One region of the Marinococcus sp. LNHM3E3-2.2 genome, then DNA from elsewhere that is predicted to be linked to it. Evidence: riboswitches for the same ligand, from Rfam matches in the RefSeq annotation. Region 1 holds a riboswitch; the other holds the start of a gene.
The links. A riboswitch is a leader RNA that binds a small molecule or an ion and turns the genes downstream of it on or off. The one in region 1 is predicted to bind thiamine pyrophosphate.
Positions count from the first base shown of each region.

Region 2: it holds a riboswitch for thiamine pyrophosphate, as region 1 does, so the genes downstream of both, ACTRXF_RS07890 (thiamine phosphate synthase) here and tenA (thiaminase II) in region 1, are expected to answer to the same signal.

Region 1 covers NZ_JBQLIC010000023.1:10,627-18,374, forward strand. The annotation lists gene ACTRXF_RS15835 (flavodoxin domain-containing protein) at 19-471, shown strand; gene ACTRXF_RS15840 (energy-coupling factor transporter transmembrane component T family protein) at 540-1,298, opposite strand; gene ACTRXF_RS15845 (ABC transporter ATP-binding protein) at 1,291-2,955, opposite strand; gene ACTRXF_RS15850 (ECF transporter S component) at 2,952-3,545, opposite strand; gene tenA (thiaminase II) at 3,545-4,240, opposite strand; TPP riboswitch at 4,378-4,481, opposite strand; gene ACTRXF_RS15860 (NADPH-dependent FMN reductase) at 4,616-5,176, opposite strand; gene ACTRXF_RS15865 (DUF2254 domain-containing protein) at 5,241-6,545, opposite strand; gene map (type I methionyl aminopeptidase) at 6,663-7,418, shown strand; partial or broken gene ACTRXF_RS15875 (YuzK family famiily protein) at 7,461-7,748, opposite strand, start outside.
Region 2 covers NZ_JBQLIC010000004.1:210,048-217,795, reverse strand. The annotation lists gene ACTRXF_RS07915 (general stress protein) at 1-91, opposite strand, end outside; gene ACTRXF_RS07910 (ThiF family adenylyltransferase) at 152-1,171, opposite strand; gene ACTRXF_RS07905 (thiazole synthase) at 1,168-1,932, opposite strand; gene thiS (sulfur carrier protein ThiS) at 1,937-2,137, opposite strand; gene thiO (glycine oxidase ThiO) at 2,121-3,245, opposite strand; gene ACTRXF_RS07890 (thiamine phosphate synthase) at 3,235-3,846, opposite strand; TPP riboswitch at 3,889-3,991, opposite strand; TPP riboswitch at 4,048-4,147, opposite strand; gene ACTRXF_RS07885 (AEC family transporter) at 4,200-5,099, opposite strand; gene ACTRXF_RS07880 (potassium/proton antiporter) at 5,157-6,629, opposite strand; gene ACTRXF_RS07875 (DUF1516 family protein) at 6,810-7,148, opposite strand; gene ACTRXF_RS07870 (DMT family transporter) at 7,265-7,582, opposite strand; gene ACTRXF_RS07865 (DMT family transporter) at 7,582-7,748, opposite strand, start outside.

The DNA.
Region 1 (7,748 bases):
AAAGAAAGGAATGGACATATGCGAATACTTTTGTTCTATTCCACAATGACTGGAAATACTGAAGACATGGCTATTGATACGGAAGAAGAGCTCATCAACCGCGGGCACGAAGTAGAGCTGATGGATATGATCGCCGATGGCCTTCCAAACGAAGACCCCCTCCCTCACGATCTGCTCATTATGGGTACGTATACGTGGGGTGAAGGTGATATCCCCGAAGAAACGGAAGATTTTCTTGAAGATCTTTTCGCCTATGATATTTCCGGCCTTTCGATTTCCATCTTCGGCTCCGGGGATCACGCGTATGAAAACTTCGCCGGAGCTGTGGATGAGATGATCGAGGAATTCCGCAAACATGGACATAAGGGTGAGATTCCCACCATGAAAGTCGATGTGGATGAAATGGATAACATTGCTGAAGATATTAAAAGCTATGTCGACAGCATCGAAGAAAAGTTTTTAGTGAAATAATGGTCAGCACGAATAACCCCGGGGGCCGTGAGCCTCCGGGGTTACCTTTAATTAATACAGCTGATCTGTCACGGCATTGGCATAAGAAAAACAAAAATCATAAACAATATAAACCCGGCACTGAACCATATGTCCGTTTTTTTATAATTCATCTGTACGTATTCCGTTCTTTCTCTGGAGCCGTCAAACCCTTTCGATTCCATTGCGAGCGCTGTTCTTTCTGCCTTTCGTACAGCCCCTGCCATCAATGGCACGGCCATCTCTTTCCACTCACGCATTTTAGGCTTTTTGCCCATCCCTCTGATTTGCCGGGCTCTCCGGATAACCGCCAGTTCCTCCCGCAGTTGGGGGAGAAAACGGTAGGCGGCCATCATTCCATAACCAATATTTGGAGGCATATGCCATTTTTGTATCAGGCTTATCACTAAACTCACGGGAGAGGTAGTGAGAACAAAAAGAAGCGACCAGGAGGCAAACACCATTGCCCGCAGACCGAGCGAGATCCCTGTTTGAATATTTTCAAGAGCAACCGGCATTTGGAATACGTAGAAAAGAACTGTGGGTCCTCTTTCGTCAGGAAAAACAACCTGAAGCCATATAAAGCTGAACCCAAAGAGCCCAAATGGAAGCATAAGTACGAGCAGCAGCTTTAACGGCACTTTTCCCAAAAAGGCGACGGCAGCAACCGTTAACAGCAAAACGGCAAGCGGGCGCCAAATATCATAAACGAAAATCATGCAGAAAAATACGGTGAAAAGACTTATCAGCTTCAGCGTTGGATGTACGTGCTGCAAAAAAGCGTTCCGAGTCTGGATTTCTTCAAGCATGGCTTACTGCTTTCTTTTTCTTTAAGCTCATAAGCTTTACTACCGGCGGGCGGACACCGATTTTAGCTAAATCCATACTCCCACTGAAAAATGCTTCCACGCCGTCATCACAGGCAAGTGTTCGTTCCGCCAGCGCCAAAACCCGTCCAGCTTTTGTATAGACCAGATCCATATCATGCGTCAGCCAGAGAACCGCTTTTCCACGTCGCCGGCACTGCTCAAGCACTTCAAATAAAGCATCGGTATTTCGCTTATCAAGACCAAACGCCGGCTCATCCAAAATTAATACGGACTGGTTGTTCGTTACCATGACTGCCACCGAAAGGCGCCTTTTTTCTCCCTGGCTGAGCTGAAATGGATGATTCTTTCGAATATGTCCGAGCTGAAATTGAATCAGCAGTTCATTTGTCTGCTGATCAATATCTTTTTCGCACCACCCTTCCATTTCCATTCCGTAGCGTATTTCTTTTTCCACGGTCTGTGCTACAAACTGATGCTCGGGCTGCTGAAAAACAATTCCGAAGGTTTTAGCAATTTCGTACGGCTTCAGACTGGCAATATCTTCTCCGTTAACATATATAGAGCCGCTTTTAAGAGATTCCCATCCAGTGAGGACACGTGCGAGCGTGCTCTTTCCTGCTCCGTTTGCACCGACTAGAGCAGTCATTTCCCCTGGGTACAGGGAAAAAGATACGTTTTCGAAAACCGTTTGCTCGCCATAGGCAAAGGCCGCCTGCTTCACCTCCAGAACAGGTGGTTCAAGTGAAGGAGCACTTATCTTTTTCGGCTGCGGCAGAGATGCAAGAACTGCTGCAGCGGAATAATCCGCTGCAAACCTTTCCCATTCCCCTAAAGTAATGGGAAGAGCAGATTTGGGATTCTCTGACTTTTTCAGTAATTTCTTTCCGGCTTCTGCAGGAGCCGGCAGCCATACTCCTTCTGCTTCGAGTACGGCTGCATGAGAATTGAATATACGTGCCGGGCTTCCATCCGCAGACACCTGGCCATCGTGGTTCAATACGATCACCCGGTCTACCCACTCCATTACTTCATTTAATTGATGCTCAATCAAAACCAGTGTTTTATCACTATCTGCTGCAATGCGGCCAAGAAGCGAAGCCACTGCTTGCCGGCTTACCGGATCGAGCTGGGAGAGCGGTTCATCCAGAATCCATATCCGCGGATTCACAGCAGCTAAACAGGAAACAGCTATTTTTTGCTTCATCCCGCCGGACAGTGTGTCGATACGGGCATCAATGCAGTGAAGCATATCTGTAAATTGTAAGGCTTCGTGCACGCGGGCCTCGATATCACCTGCAGGCACCCGCAGATTCTCAAGCGTGAATACAAGCTCTTCCCGAACAGTTGGCATGCAGAACTGGGTATCCGGGTCCTGGAACAAAAGCGCCGCCTGCCTGGCGGCCTCCGTAATACTTTTCACCGCCGGATTTTCCCCAAACACGCTCAGACCGCCCGAAACCTCCGCCTCCACAGAACGCGGAAGAATTCCCTGGATAGCGAGAGCAAGCGTACTTTTGCCTGAACCACTCGGACCGAGCAGCAGCACGTTTTCCCCAGTACATATTTCTGCTGAAAAACCTTCTATCGAAGGCTTAGCAAAAGGGTACGCAATGGTCAATTTGTCTGCGTAAATCATACAGCATCCTTCTGCTGGCCGAGACGGTATTGACGGCCAAGGGCGAAGCGGTCAAGCACTCCAGTCTTTACCAGCGCATCCGCAAAGCTTTTCCCTGCCCATCCGGCTAAAAGAGCGCCGCTTATAAGCATGGTTACCAGCATAAATACAACAACAGAACCTGCGTACTGGCTGAATCCATAAAGGACATACTGGGTTAAAAATGCAGCAAACGTTCCGGCCGACCCGGCAAGCATTAATACTGGCAGACGGAACACCCGGTAGAAAAACAGAGCGAAAATCAATTCTGCAGCGAGCCCCTGGGTGAAGCCGAGCACGAGCACTGCTCCTGCACTGACAGACCCCGCCATAACTTCAGTGCCGGCCGCAATAAGCTCTGAAAGCAGCGCCGCTCCCGGTTTTTGAACGATATAGGCACAAATCACAGGCGCAAGGATCCAGAAGCCCGCCATCAGGCCTCCTCCAACTGGACCGAAGATGCCGGTAACCATTTGTCCCAGCAGCACCCAAAGAAGATAAAGGACGCCGAGAACTGCTGAAATAAACGAGATGACGACAATATCCCGGAGGTTTAAGCGTTTGTTTATCATTAGACTTTTTCCCCGTCTGTTAACGTTCTGGCAAAGGGCCAGTCTTTTGCATAATAAGCGTCCTCAAAAAACATATACTCAAGCTGGCATCCTTCCATAAACAACGTCCGCCAGCGCTGTTTTTCTTCTTCTGTGACTGTTTCTGCCAGTTCATCGAGGCGGTCAATATATTTGTACATTTCCCGTTCCTCACGGTCCCCGTAAAAACGAATCCAGTCATTGAACGGATGGGTTTCGTCCGGCTGCACTTCCTCCATCAGCCTTTCACCCACATACAAATACACCCACGGGCAGGCAAGCGTTACCGCAATTACATCACCAAGTGTTCCTTTTTCGGCATGGTGCAGCATGTGAAGCACGTAATGCTGAGATACCGGAGCAAGCGCATAGCCCTGCAATTCCTCATAGCCCACGCCCGCCTGCTCACACAAATTATGATGCGGGTGCGTTTCGCTGTTTAAAACAAAATCAATGGTATCTTTAAACATAACCATGTCTTCTCTTGACGTACACTTTGTTACCCCAATTGCTTTTGCCTTGATCATGGCGTTTAAGTATTCAAAATCCTGCTTCACGTAATGGATAAGAGATGCTTTTGGGAGCTCCCCTTTCCCGATACCCTGTACAAACGGATTTCTCCAGCAGGCTTCAAAAATGTGCTCTGTGTCCTGCCATAAAAGCTCTGAAAATTTCATTGTAACTTCCTCCTTTAAATTAGGAGGGAACCACTACGGGCAGTCAGGACCAATGGGGTAAAAAAAGCCACTCCATTGGTGGAGTGGCTTAGAATAAACGTCCTCTATGGTAAAGCTTGTGCTTTTGAAATAGACGTATTCTGCCGTCTCCACTTTCCTACGCTGGCCTTAACCAGATCAGGTTCAAAGGGATTAAGGTTAGTCCTTATCTCAGCCGCTTTCGGCACCCCTAGTGGATTCCCTATTAAGTTGTCTACACTTTATCATATTATGTCAGGAAGTCAAAGGTGATTTTTATAATCCGCCTTCTCCCTCTGAGCAAAAATCTGCATTCAAAAACCCTGCAGGCCTATGCCAGCAGGGTTTTTCTGCATATTACGCGCGGTTAGCCACAGCCCGCGTTTCCTGATAAAAACGTTCGAATTCGGCTACGACATTATCAAGAAAATCAATCGTGCCCTGATCTGTTAAATCTCCGTTTTCATTCATTTTTTCATGGACGGCTCCGATCAGTACTTCATTTCCAGGCAGTACTTTTGCACTCATACCGGGAGCGCTCAGAATCTGTCGAAGATGCATCTGCGCTTTCACTGTGCCCAGGCCTCCAAGAGAAGCTCCTACAAGCATGGTTGGTTTGCCGGCAAAGTCGTAATCGACCCGGGAGTTCCAGTCAAGAGCATTTTTAAGCACGCCGGAAATCGAACCGTTATATTCCGGAGTGGCGATAAGCACGGCGTCCGCTTCACGTACAGAACGCTTGTATTCCTGCACATAGTCCGGAGCGTTGCTTTCCTCATCCTGATCATAGTGCGGAAGATCGCGGATATCTAAAATATCAATATCCATGATGTCACTGTAACGATCCTGCATGTACTCCACTAACTTTCCGTTAAATGATTCCTGGCGAATACTTCCTACGATAGCTGCTACTTTCATTTGAACTTTCATCCTTTCGTGTTGAACTTCATTTACATATCATACACGCACGTTACTGGCTGTTTCAAGTTATCTGCTTACTTTTTGTAAGTGCCTGATGCAGAGCTGTGTTCTTTTTCTGCACACGCTCCTCCCAGTATTCCCTGTCCCAGTCCGCAAGCTGTTCCGGAGCGACCGCCTGCTCCATGTAACGGGAAAATGAATCCACTTCCTTTAACACAGACGGATCTCCTGTTTTCACGAGCATCGTCAGTGCTTCCATGCAGGCTCCCATTACCGAAATATCTTCGTAACCGTACAATCTCACCTGATAAAAGCTTTTATATAAATACTCCCTAAAGGGTTTTACAGGCATGAATAACCGCAGCTCATTCTGATTGTCAGCGAAGTATTGGTCATTTTTGTGTTCATGGCTGAGTTCGGAAAGCAGTGCCCCAATACGGTTGATGCAGTTCGCTGCTGTGTGTGGATCATTGATTGCAGGCGAAATGGCCCGCAGCGCTATTTCTACAATTTTCTGCATGGAGAATTCAATGTCCTGAACATTGCTTCTCTCTTCTCCTACTAATAAAAAACTTCTCAATATTTTCGAGGATAAACTATGCTTTGACCAATAGCGAAATAAAGGCTCTCCCTGATGAACGTAGTCTCCTACCTGGAACAGGCATTCGACCACGGCTCCCTGCTGCCTGGCCCATTCAATCAGTTCAGGCATTTTCACCATATTGGTATACCCCGACCGTTCGGCATAAACGATTGCTTCTTCGTCATTTCGAAAATCATCGCTCCATTCGCTGAAGCTGTGCACCCCCGAATAAGTGTAGGCATCCCGGATCACCCTGGAGGCATCAGATCTTATATGGCTGATCAAATGATTCACCTGCAGCCACTGGGTGGAGTGATAAATAAAGATAATAAAAAAAGCCAGACAGCCAAGCGCCACAAGAACTGTCAGCATTGGCATCAAAATTTGGCTACTGCCTTCGCTCGAAAAAAGCAGCATATTTACCAGAGTAAATAATACCCCAAACGTAAATACCCCAAGTGTATGCTGCGTCGTCGGGCTTTTCATGAAATCCTGCAGAGCCCTTGGGGTAAACTGTGTGGCATACGTGGTCAGAACGACCATAATCGAAGAAAAACTTATGGTTGTCAACGTCAGCAATGCCGTCACTAATGCACTGTATAAAGAAGTAGCAGTGTTATTTTCCACGATCAGCATAGAAGGCATATTATTGTAAACCGGCCGCAGCACCTGCTGATCCATGATAGAAGCGCCTATTACTATTATTAAGCTAAGAATACCGTAGCATCCTGGAATAAACCAAAACTTGTCCCTGAGCTGTACATACCATTTCTGTTTTTTCATGATTTACCTCCATCTCTGTCCTGCAATCCCGCCATTATAAAGGAAATCATCAAACAATGCATTTCTTATACGAATGTTTTACAATAGTATTTGATACTGAATAAAAGGAGACAAATGATGGTAACGTTAAAGACAGAACGAGAGATTGAGCTTATGCATGAAGCAGGAAAAATTCTTGCCGCCTGCCATAAAGAAATCGCCAAAATGGTCAAACCAGGCGTCACTACAAAACAAATTGACGATTTTGTCGAAAAATTTCTGGCAGAACGCGGCGCAACTCCTGAACAAAAAGGGTTTCAGGGATACAAATATGCCACCTGCGCCTCGGTAAACGATGAAATCTGCCATGGTTTCCCAAGATCCCGCCCTCTTGAAAACGGTGACCTCGTTACAATCGATATGGTTGTAAATTTAAACGGAGCCCTGGCGGATTCCGCCTGGACCTATGCGGTTGGGGAAGTAAGCAGTGAACTCGAACGGCTGATGGAGGTTACAGAAGCATCTTTATATAAAGGTATTGAACAGGCCAAAGTCGGCAACCGGATCGGTGATATCGGACATGCGATTCAAACATATGTCGAACATGAAGGCTTCTCGGTCGTCCGGGATTTTACCGGGCACGGCATCGGGCCCACTCTCCACGAAGACCCGCAAATCCCTCATTTCGGTGCCCCCGGCAAAGGCGGCCGCTTAAAGCCGGGCCATGTTATTACGATCGAGCCAATGGTTAACACTGGCGGCTGGCAGAGCAAAATGACCTCCAACGGGTGGACCGCCACTACCCGGGACGGAGGCTATTCCGCCCAGTACGAGCATACCATTGCGATCACAAAAGAAGGCCCGGTTATTTTAACGGGCCAGGAAAGCGTATAAACGTCAAAAAGCGCGGCCTTTAGGGACCGCGCTTTTCATCACTTATAAATTTTCAATCTTATTGTCTTCATAGTCCTGCTGACGTGCTGCTTCGACCTGCATGATGTTTTCAATCGTGCGAACCGATTCCTCTACGCTCATGCTGTGAGACTGCTGCATCCCTTTGTCGATCATTTCAGTTGTGTTCAGTTGACTGTTTGTCAAAACAATAATGCCTCCTTTGAGTATGTTTACATAATAAACCATTTCCCAATACATTTCAACCGAAAATTTTATTTTTTCTGATAAATGAGAATAGTTATAAAGAAAAAAGAAGCCGGCTGGTTTATC
Region 2 (7,748 bases), on a different contig from region 1:
AAATCTGTTCCCTTTGGATGCCCTGCATCTTTAATTTATCTACAGCCTTTTGTGCTTCTTCTACGGTTACAAAAATACGAGCGGTAGGCAATAGTTCCCCCTCCTTGCAAGGAATATTACCACTCCGTCCGTAAAATGAAACAAGGAATATTTATCCTCCAATATATCTCTGGTATAACGATCTTGCTTCTACTTCCCCGGAAACGCCGTGAATGATGGCTCTTCCGTCTTTAAAAAGCACCAGCCGCTTATTTTCAATATTTAACACCAGCAGATGCCGATTCGCTTTGGAGACGTGCTGCTTATGAACGTCCGCCGTCCGCTCGAGCGATACCTGCATGTCTGGAAGAGGCTTCACCTGCACCGCATCTCTGCCGCACAGCGTTTCCGCCTTGCTTCTCCCACTCCATGCGAGCGCGGGATAAGCTGGCGATTCCCCGCAGGAAGGACAATGCTTATCCTGCAGCGAGTTCACATGAATGGAAGAGCTTTCGTTCGACCATACATCAAACGACCACAGTGTCCCGCGGAGCTGATCAAAGGAATGGGTAAGCAGCTTCATCGCTTCGGTCACCTGAGTGGCGCTTACGAATTGAACAGCCGGAGCTATAATTCCCACCGTATCACACGTTTCTCCTTCCATCGGAATGCCCTTCATCAGGCAACGCAGGCACGGCCCTTGCCCCGGCCTTACGGTATAGCTCAGTCCGTAGGCGCCCACACAGGCTCCGTAAATCCACGGAATTCGGTGCTTCAACGCTGTATCATTAATCATCAGCCGTGTCTCCATATTATCGAGTCCGTCAATAATAAGGTCTGCAGGCATACAATTTTCGAGCAGGGCCGGATCTGCTTCTCCCACAATGATTTCAATAGAAGCATCACTCCGAATATCAAGCAGTCGTTTTTTCGCCGCCTCTGCTTTTGGCGTATAGGTCGCTGCGTCCGCTTCCGTATAAAGCTGCTGACGCTGAAGATTGCTTTCCTCCACATAGTCACGGTCAATCAACGTTAATTTTCCGATCCCCGCGCGTATGAGAGTTTCGGCTGTTAAACTCCCGAGAGCTCCGGCACCTACTACTATGACGTGGGCCTCCTGCAGCCTTTTCTGTCCCCTTCGGCCGATTCCGTGAAATAACCGCTGCCGGGAAAAACGTTCTTCCGTATTCAAATACTGAGGCCTCCTAAAGGGCTGCTCGCCTGGGCGTAGAATTTTTTATCTATGCGCCCTGCTTCTGCGCCAAGCGCTCCGGCCCTCACTGCCAATTTCATCGCTTCTGCCATTTTTACAGGATCGCCCGCGCCCGAAACGGCCGTATTCAGCAGGACACCATCAGCGCCGAGCTCCATGGCATAAGCAGCATCCTTCGGACTCCCAATACCTGCATCTACAATCACCGGGACTTCCGCCTGTTCAATAATGTGGGACAGGTTGTAAGGGTTAATGATCCCAAGTCCCGTGCCTATAGGGGAGGCCCCTGGCATCACTGCATGAACCCCAAGCTCCTGAAGCTTTCTGGCGAGCACAACGTCATCGGACGTATAGGCAAGGACAGTAAACCCTTCGTTCAGCAGCTGTTCTGAGGCCCGTAGCGTTTCCACGGGATCCGGCAGAAGCGTTTTATCGCAGCCGATCACTTCTACTTTAATCATGTCACACATGTTGGCCGCCTCTGCCAACTTCGCAGTGCGCACAGCTTCTTCAGCTGTTTTGGCCCCGGCTGTATTTGGCAGCAGCCGGTACTTTGAGACGTCCATCTGTTCAAATGGATCAGGCTGGCTGCTGTCAAACAGGTTCATTCTGCGAACGGCAAAGGTCAGTACCTCTGTTTCCGATGCTTCTACAGCCTGCAGCTGCGTCCTGGCGTCTTTATATTTCCCGGTGCCGAGAAATAAATTCGATTCAAACGTCATATTGCCGATACTAAGCATTTGTTCATCCGCCTCCTACAAAATGAATGATTTCGATTCTATCCCCGTCCATTAAACCTTCCTGCTGGTGAAATTCTTCAATTACAATAGTGCCGTTGCGCTCCACCACTGTTTTTTTGTGGGCGATCTGAAGCTCTTCAAGTAAATCGGCTACCGTGGTACTGTTCTCAATATTCTGTAATTGACCATTAAGCGTGATCTGCATGAATAATTCCTCCCTTTCGTATTTGAGGATCTACGGCAAACAGGTGCTTCCAGTCCTCGCGAACGCTTTTCCCCTCGATCCGGTCAGCCATCCAGCTTCCGCTCAGTGCTGAAAGCAAAATACCGTTTCTGTAATGGCCGGTCACTACCCACAAACCCCGTTCGGTCTGTCCCATATATGGCAGCCCGTCTCCTGTCTGCGGCCGGACACCGCTCCAAAGCCTTTCAATATTCGCATGCTTCAGCCCCGGCACTAAATGCACAGCTGCTTTCATCAGCTCCTGTACCGAAGCTACAGTGACACCTGTACTCGAGTCGCCGGGTTTTTCTGAAGCGCCTATAAAGATTTCCCCGTCCTTTTTCGGAACAATATACACCTGCGGAGTGTGGAGGGTGTGTCTCAAATTCTCCCGGGGCATGCGTACGGACAAACACTCCCCTTTCACCGGATAGAGGGTGAACTGCTTCTCATCCAACAGCTCCGCCCCGGCGCTTCCCCCGGTAAAAACAACTTCTTCCGCTTCAACAACTCCTTCACTTGTTTTCACACCGTAAACGCGGCCGTCAGCTTCCAAAAGACGATCCACTGAAGTATTTTCCCGTACCATTGTCCCGCGGGCCTTTGCTGCTTTGGCAAGAGCCATTGTCCATTCATAGGCACGAAGCTGGCCGTCTTTTGGAATGGACCAGGCGCCCCGTATATTTTCGGAAAGCGCCGGCTCCCTGCGCAGTGCTTCATATGGCGAAAGCCACTCCGCGCCGTAGCTGCTTCCTGCAGCGCGCTGGTATTTTTTTTCGCCCGCCTTATCCCATACAGGCTTCAGCATCCCGTTGTTCACATAGGAAACGTCCATTCCACTGATCGCTTCCACTTCAGGGACCAGTTCTTTAAACAGCGCCCGGCTTTCCAGGGCGAATTCCTGAAAAAGGCCAGGCCCCTCCCATTCAGACTGGGCTCCGAGCATACCGGCAGCCGCTTTTGATGCTCCGGAAGCGATGGTTTCTTTTTCGATGACCATCACACGACGCCCCCGTTTGCTTAACTGATATGCAAGCGAGCATCCCTGTACCCCTGCGCCCACAATAAGAACTTCTGTATCAGCCTTCATTGTCATCACTCCTTAACCGGATTCTGAGCTCTTCGGCTGCTTTCCCGGGTTCTGCCGCATCATAAAAATATGCAATGGCTGCCACCCCGGACGCTCCGCAGTTTATACCTTCTGCTGCCTTGTCAGCATCAATTCCTCCGATGGCAATCACGGGGATGCGGACGCTTTCCGCCACAGCTTTCAACGCCCGGACTCCGCGCGGCGGCTTTCCAGGTTTACTGTCTGAGGCAAACACATGACCAAAATACAGCCATGATGCCCCCTCCTGTTCACTTCTTTTCGCTGCCTCTACAGAGTGTATCGACTGCCCCCAGCTTACAGATGCCGGATAGATTGTACGACGCTCCGGCAGGTGGGTACCGGCCAGCCCATATGCAGCAGCAAGCTCCGGTTCATTATTTATGATCAGCTGCGCGGGGGCGGTTCCTTCTTTTAATGCCAGCTCGACGGCCCTTTCCTTTTCACGCTTTGTCCATTCAGGCGCCCGTATATGCACGTAATCGACGATTCCTGTGAGCTCCCTCGTTTTTTCGCCCCACGCCCCCACTGTTATATCCGGCGGCGATACCGCATGTATACACGGCTTCGGTTTGTAATCCATAAAAAAACCTCCTTCCAGAAGGAAGGAGGCTGCCTGTTAAAAGGTTCAACATGGCTGCTTCCCTCCGCTGGCTCTCCAGATCAGGTTCAAAGGGTTCCGGATGTTTCTCCGGTCTCAGCCTCAGCAGGCACCCCCAGCAAATATAATATTTTCCACAAAAAACCCCGCTTTCATTTAGAAAGCGGGGGAGATAGTCGTATTGGCATCTCTTCCCCACTTCCCTCCGCTGGTATAATCCAGATCAGGTTCAAAGGGATCAGCTTTACGCTGTCTCAGCCAACAGGCACCCCTAGTGGTTGGTATTATTTATATCATAACGCGGTACTCTTCTTCCGTCAATTCGATGCGGAATTTTATGCCTGGAAAATCGACAGCACCACCCACAGGGAAGGAACGCTTAAAATAGTCGTCACCAGTGTAATACTCGAAACAAGCTGGGGGTTGGAATCAAATTGTACAGAAATCATTGCCATGGTTGCTGCACTCGGCATCGCTGTTGAAACAACCAGCACGGTCGTTAACGTGTCGCTGGTCTGCAGCAGCAGGGCAATTACGTAAGCGAGAGCCGGCGCGAATACAAGCCGTAAAAACGTACCTGCACTAACAAGCTTCCAATCCATGCTTTTGACGGATATGCGTGCAAGCTGCATCCCCAGGATAATCATAACCACCGGTATTGCAGCGCTCGCGAGCATATCGAGGGCTTCATAATAGGTCGCTCCGACCGGTATCCCGGTCAGCTGGAAGACAATACCGGCGAGCAGTGCATAAAATACCGGCATCCGCAGTACCGTCCGGAACGCGTCAGCCGCATCCATATTGGCACTGTTTGCGATATAGACGCCTACAGTATTCATCAGCATCGTCTGAATGACCATAAAAACGATAGAGTAGGCAAAGGCTGTATCACCAAACGCAAAAGCAATTAACGGAGCACCGTAATTGCCCGCATTCATAAACACGGTAGAGAGCATCATGCCGGTTTCGTTAGCTTTCGGCCATTTACGCACGTAGGACACTAATTTGATCAGCCCGGTCATAACCGCTAAAAATACCAGGGAAAACAGAGCCATCGACAGCATATCGCTGTTCAGCTCTCTTTCATAGAATGTCCGGAAAACAAGCGCAGGCGTCAATACATAAAGAGCGACAGCCGACACCGGCCGAATATCCACTGCCTGTCTTTTCTGCAGCAAATAGCCAATCGTAAATATTAAAATGATTGGGATCAATACATTGATCAGCACACCCATGCGGAGCCCTTCCTTCTTTCCTCAAATTTAATGCCTCTTAACGCTGGCCGCTTTTTCTCAGTAATCGTGCCGCAGCATCTGCTTTAAAATACGTTTTTCTTTACGTGATACAAGAATATACAAATAATCACCGGCCTGGATTATTGTCTCACCAACCGGAGTGACCAGTTCATCGTCCCGGACAATCGCGCTGATCAGCGCAGATGCGGGAAATTCAATGCTTTGGAGCGTCTGCCCGACAATCGGCGTCGCTTCATTCGTTTGAAATTCCATAATTTCTGCGTTCGCTTTTCCGAGTGATACGAGCTCCAGGGAATGAGTTGGCGCTTCGCGGAGCGGACCGGATAGGTGAAGCCATTTCGCTAATGGAGCGATGGTCGCCCCCTGGATCAGCGCAGACGTCAGCACGATAAAGAAGACGACATTAAAAATTTGGCTGCCCGACTCCACACCAGCAACAATCGGGTATGTAGCCAAAATAATCGGCACCGCCCCGCGCAGACCTGCCCAGGATAAAAATATATTCTGCTTTGGTTTATAGCCGAAAAAGGAAGTCGACAAAAACGTAGCCAGCGGACGGGCCAAAAACATTAAAACCGCTGATAATATGAGTCCCATGGTGATGTTTGACCAGGTCAAAATGTCTCTCGGGAAAGCAAGCAATCCCAGGATGATAAACATGCTTATTTGGGACATCCACGCCATGCCCTCGTTGAACCGGTAAATCGGCTGGCGGTAAATCAAATCGGAGTTACCTATTAAAAGCGCTGCTACATATACTGCCAAAAACCCGCTTGCGCTCATGCTTGAGGTCACACTGTAGGTTAACAGCGCGAAAGCGATCGCAAACAGAGGATAGAGTCCACTAGAATCCAAGTTAATACGGTTAATGGTCCATGAGGCTGCCCATCCGAACAACCCGCCCATCGCAAGACCGGCGCCCATCTGCCAGAAAAATGCACCGGATAGCAGCCAGACGTTTGGCGAATCTGCCAATATTAATTCAATAAAGAAGAGCGTTAAAAACACCGCCATTGGGTCGTTACTCCCCGATTCCGCTTCGAGGGTGGACCCCATTTTTTTATCAATGCTCCGTCCCTTCAAAGCGGCAAAGACGGCAGCGGCGTCTGTCGAACCGACTGTAGCTCCGAGAAGCATCGCCTCGAGCCAGGTCAGATCAAGCAGCTGCTTTGCCACCAGCCCCATCAGGGCAGCCGTAAACAGAACGCCAAACGTGGCGAGCGTTACGGAAGGCCCCACCACCGGTCTGATATCGCGCCACCTTGTCTGGGTACCCCCTTCAAACAAAATAATGATTAGGGCTATAATTCCGACGGTTTGGGCAAGCTGGACATTTTCGAACTCAATAATGCCAAAACCATCATTTCCCATCAGCATACCTAGAATAATAAACAAAATAAGTGAGGGCACGCCGAGCCGTGTCGAAAATTTCGTTACGATGACACCTAAAATAAGCAGAAGTGCCCCTAATAATATAAATGAATCCACATTCGCGTTCCCTTCAAACAATGCCCGCTTCCTCCTTTCACCTGCCGCAGTTGTACCCCTGGCTTCTTTATGTATTACTTGCATGATACATGTAATTTTCGTTTAAAAAATAATGATATTCAGGCCATCTGGTCTATCCTTTCTATACCCAAAAATGCCCGCATATAAAAAAGCATGCTGTTTTGCAGCATGCTCTCTGTATTACCCAATCACATCGTAGCCGATGGACAGGATAATTGCGAATAAAATGATCCATATAATCCAGAACATAGCGTGTTTTCTCCCTGCCCGCCGACGCACAAACATCATTTCCATTACCCCGATAAATATGAGGGCCAACACACCTTTAATAATGGAAAGGAGCGGGAAGCCATACAGCGCCACCATACCTGCGCCAGAAAGAATCATGATAACCACGAACAGCCGCTCAATCATCATTGTTACTTTTTGTTTTGGGAAAAGGTAGCTGATCAAAAAGAAAATGATCAAAAACGCCCATGAACCGGAATGTGCTTCGTATAAGATACTTTGAAGATCCATATGTTTTCCTCCTTTCAGTCTTTATTAAGTTTCTACTCCAAATGTTTCACCTGATTGTAACTATAATCAAAATAAAGCCTGCGCTCAAGCCGTAGCAATTTTTGTTTTTGAACGTTTTATGGCGCTATCAGCTTTAGACCTACAACCGAAGCAAGGATCACCGCAATACTTATAAGCCTGCCCGTATTTGCAGGCTCTTTATACCAAAGCATCCCGAACAGTGCGCTCCCTGCTGCGCCTATACCCGTCCAGACAGCGTACGCAGTGCCCATCGGGAGAGTCTGCATCGCCAGCGAAAGGAGAAAAAAGCTTGCTCCAAATCCGGCAGCAATCATGAACAGCGGCCAGATGGCCCGTTTTTGAATCCATTCGTTAATCATAGAAACACCAATCATCTCAAAAATACCTGCACCGATCAAATACAGCCATGTCATCACTGTCCACCGCTCCCTTCATTTACTCCTGCCCGGCCGGAAGCTGTATGCAGACCGGCAATTCCGGCAATCAGCATGAAAATAAAGACCAGCTTGATCCATGCGAACGGCTGACCGAAAAAGATCATATCAAGAACCGTCGTTCCGATCGTCCCAATGCCGACAA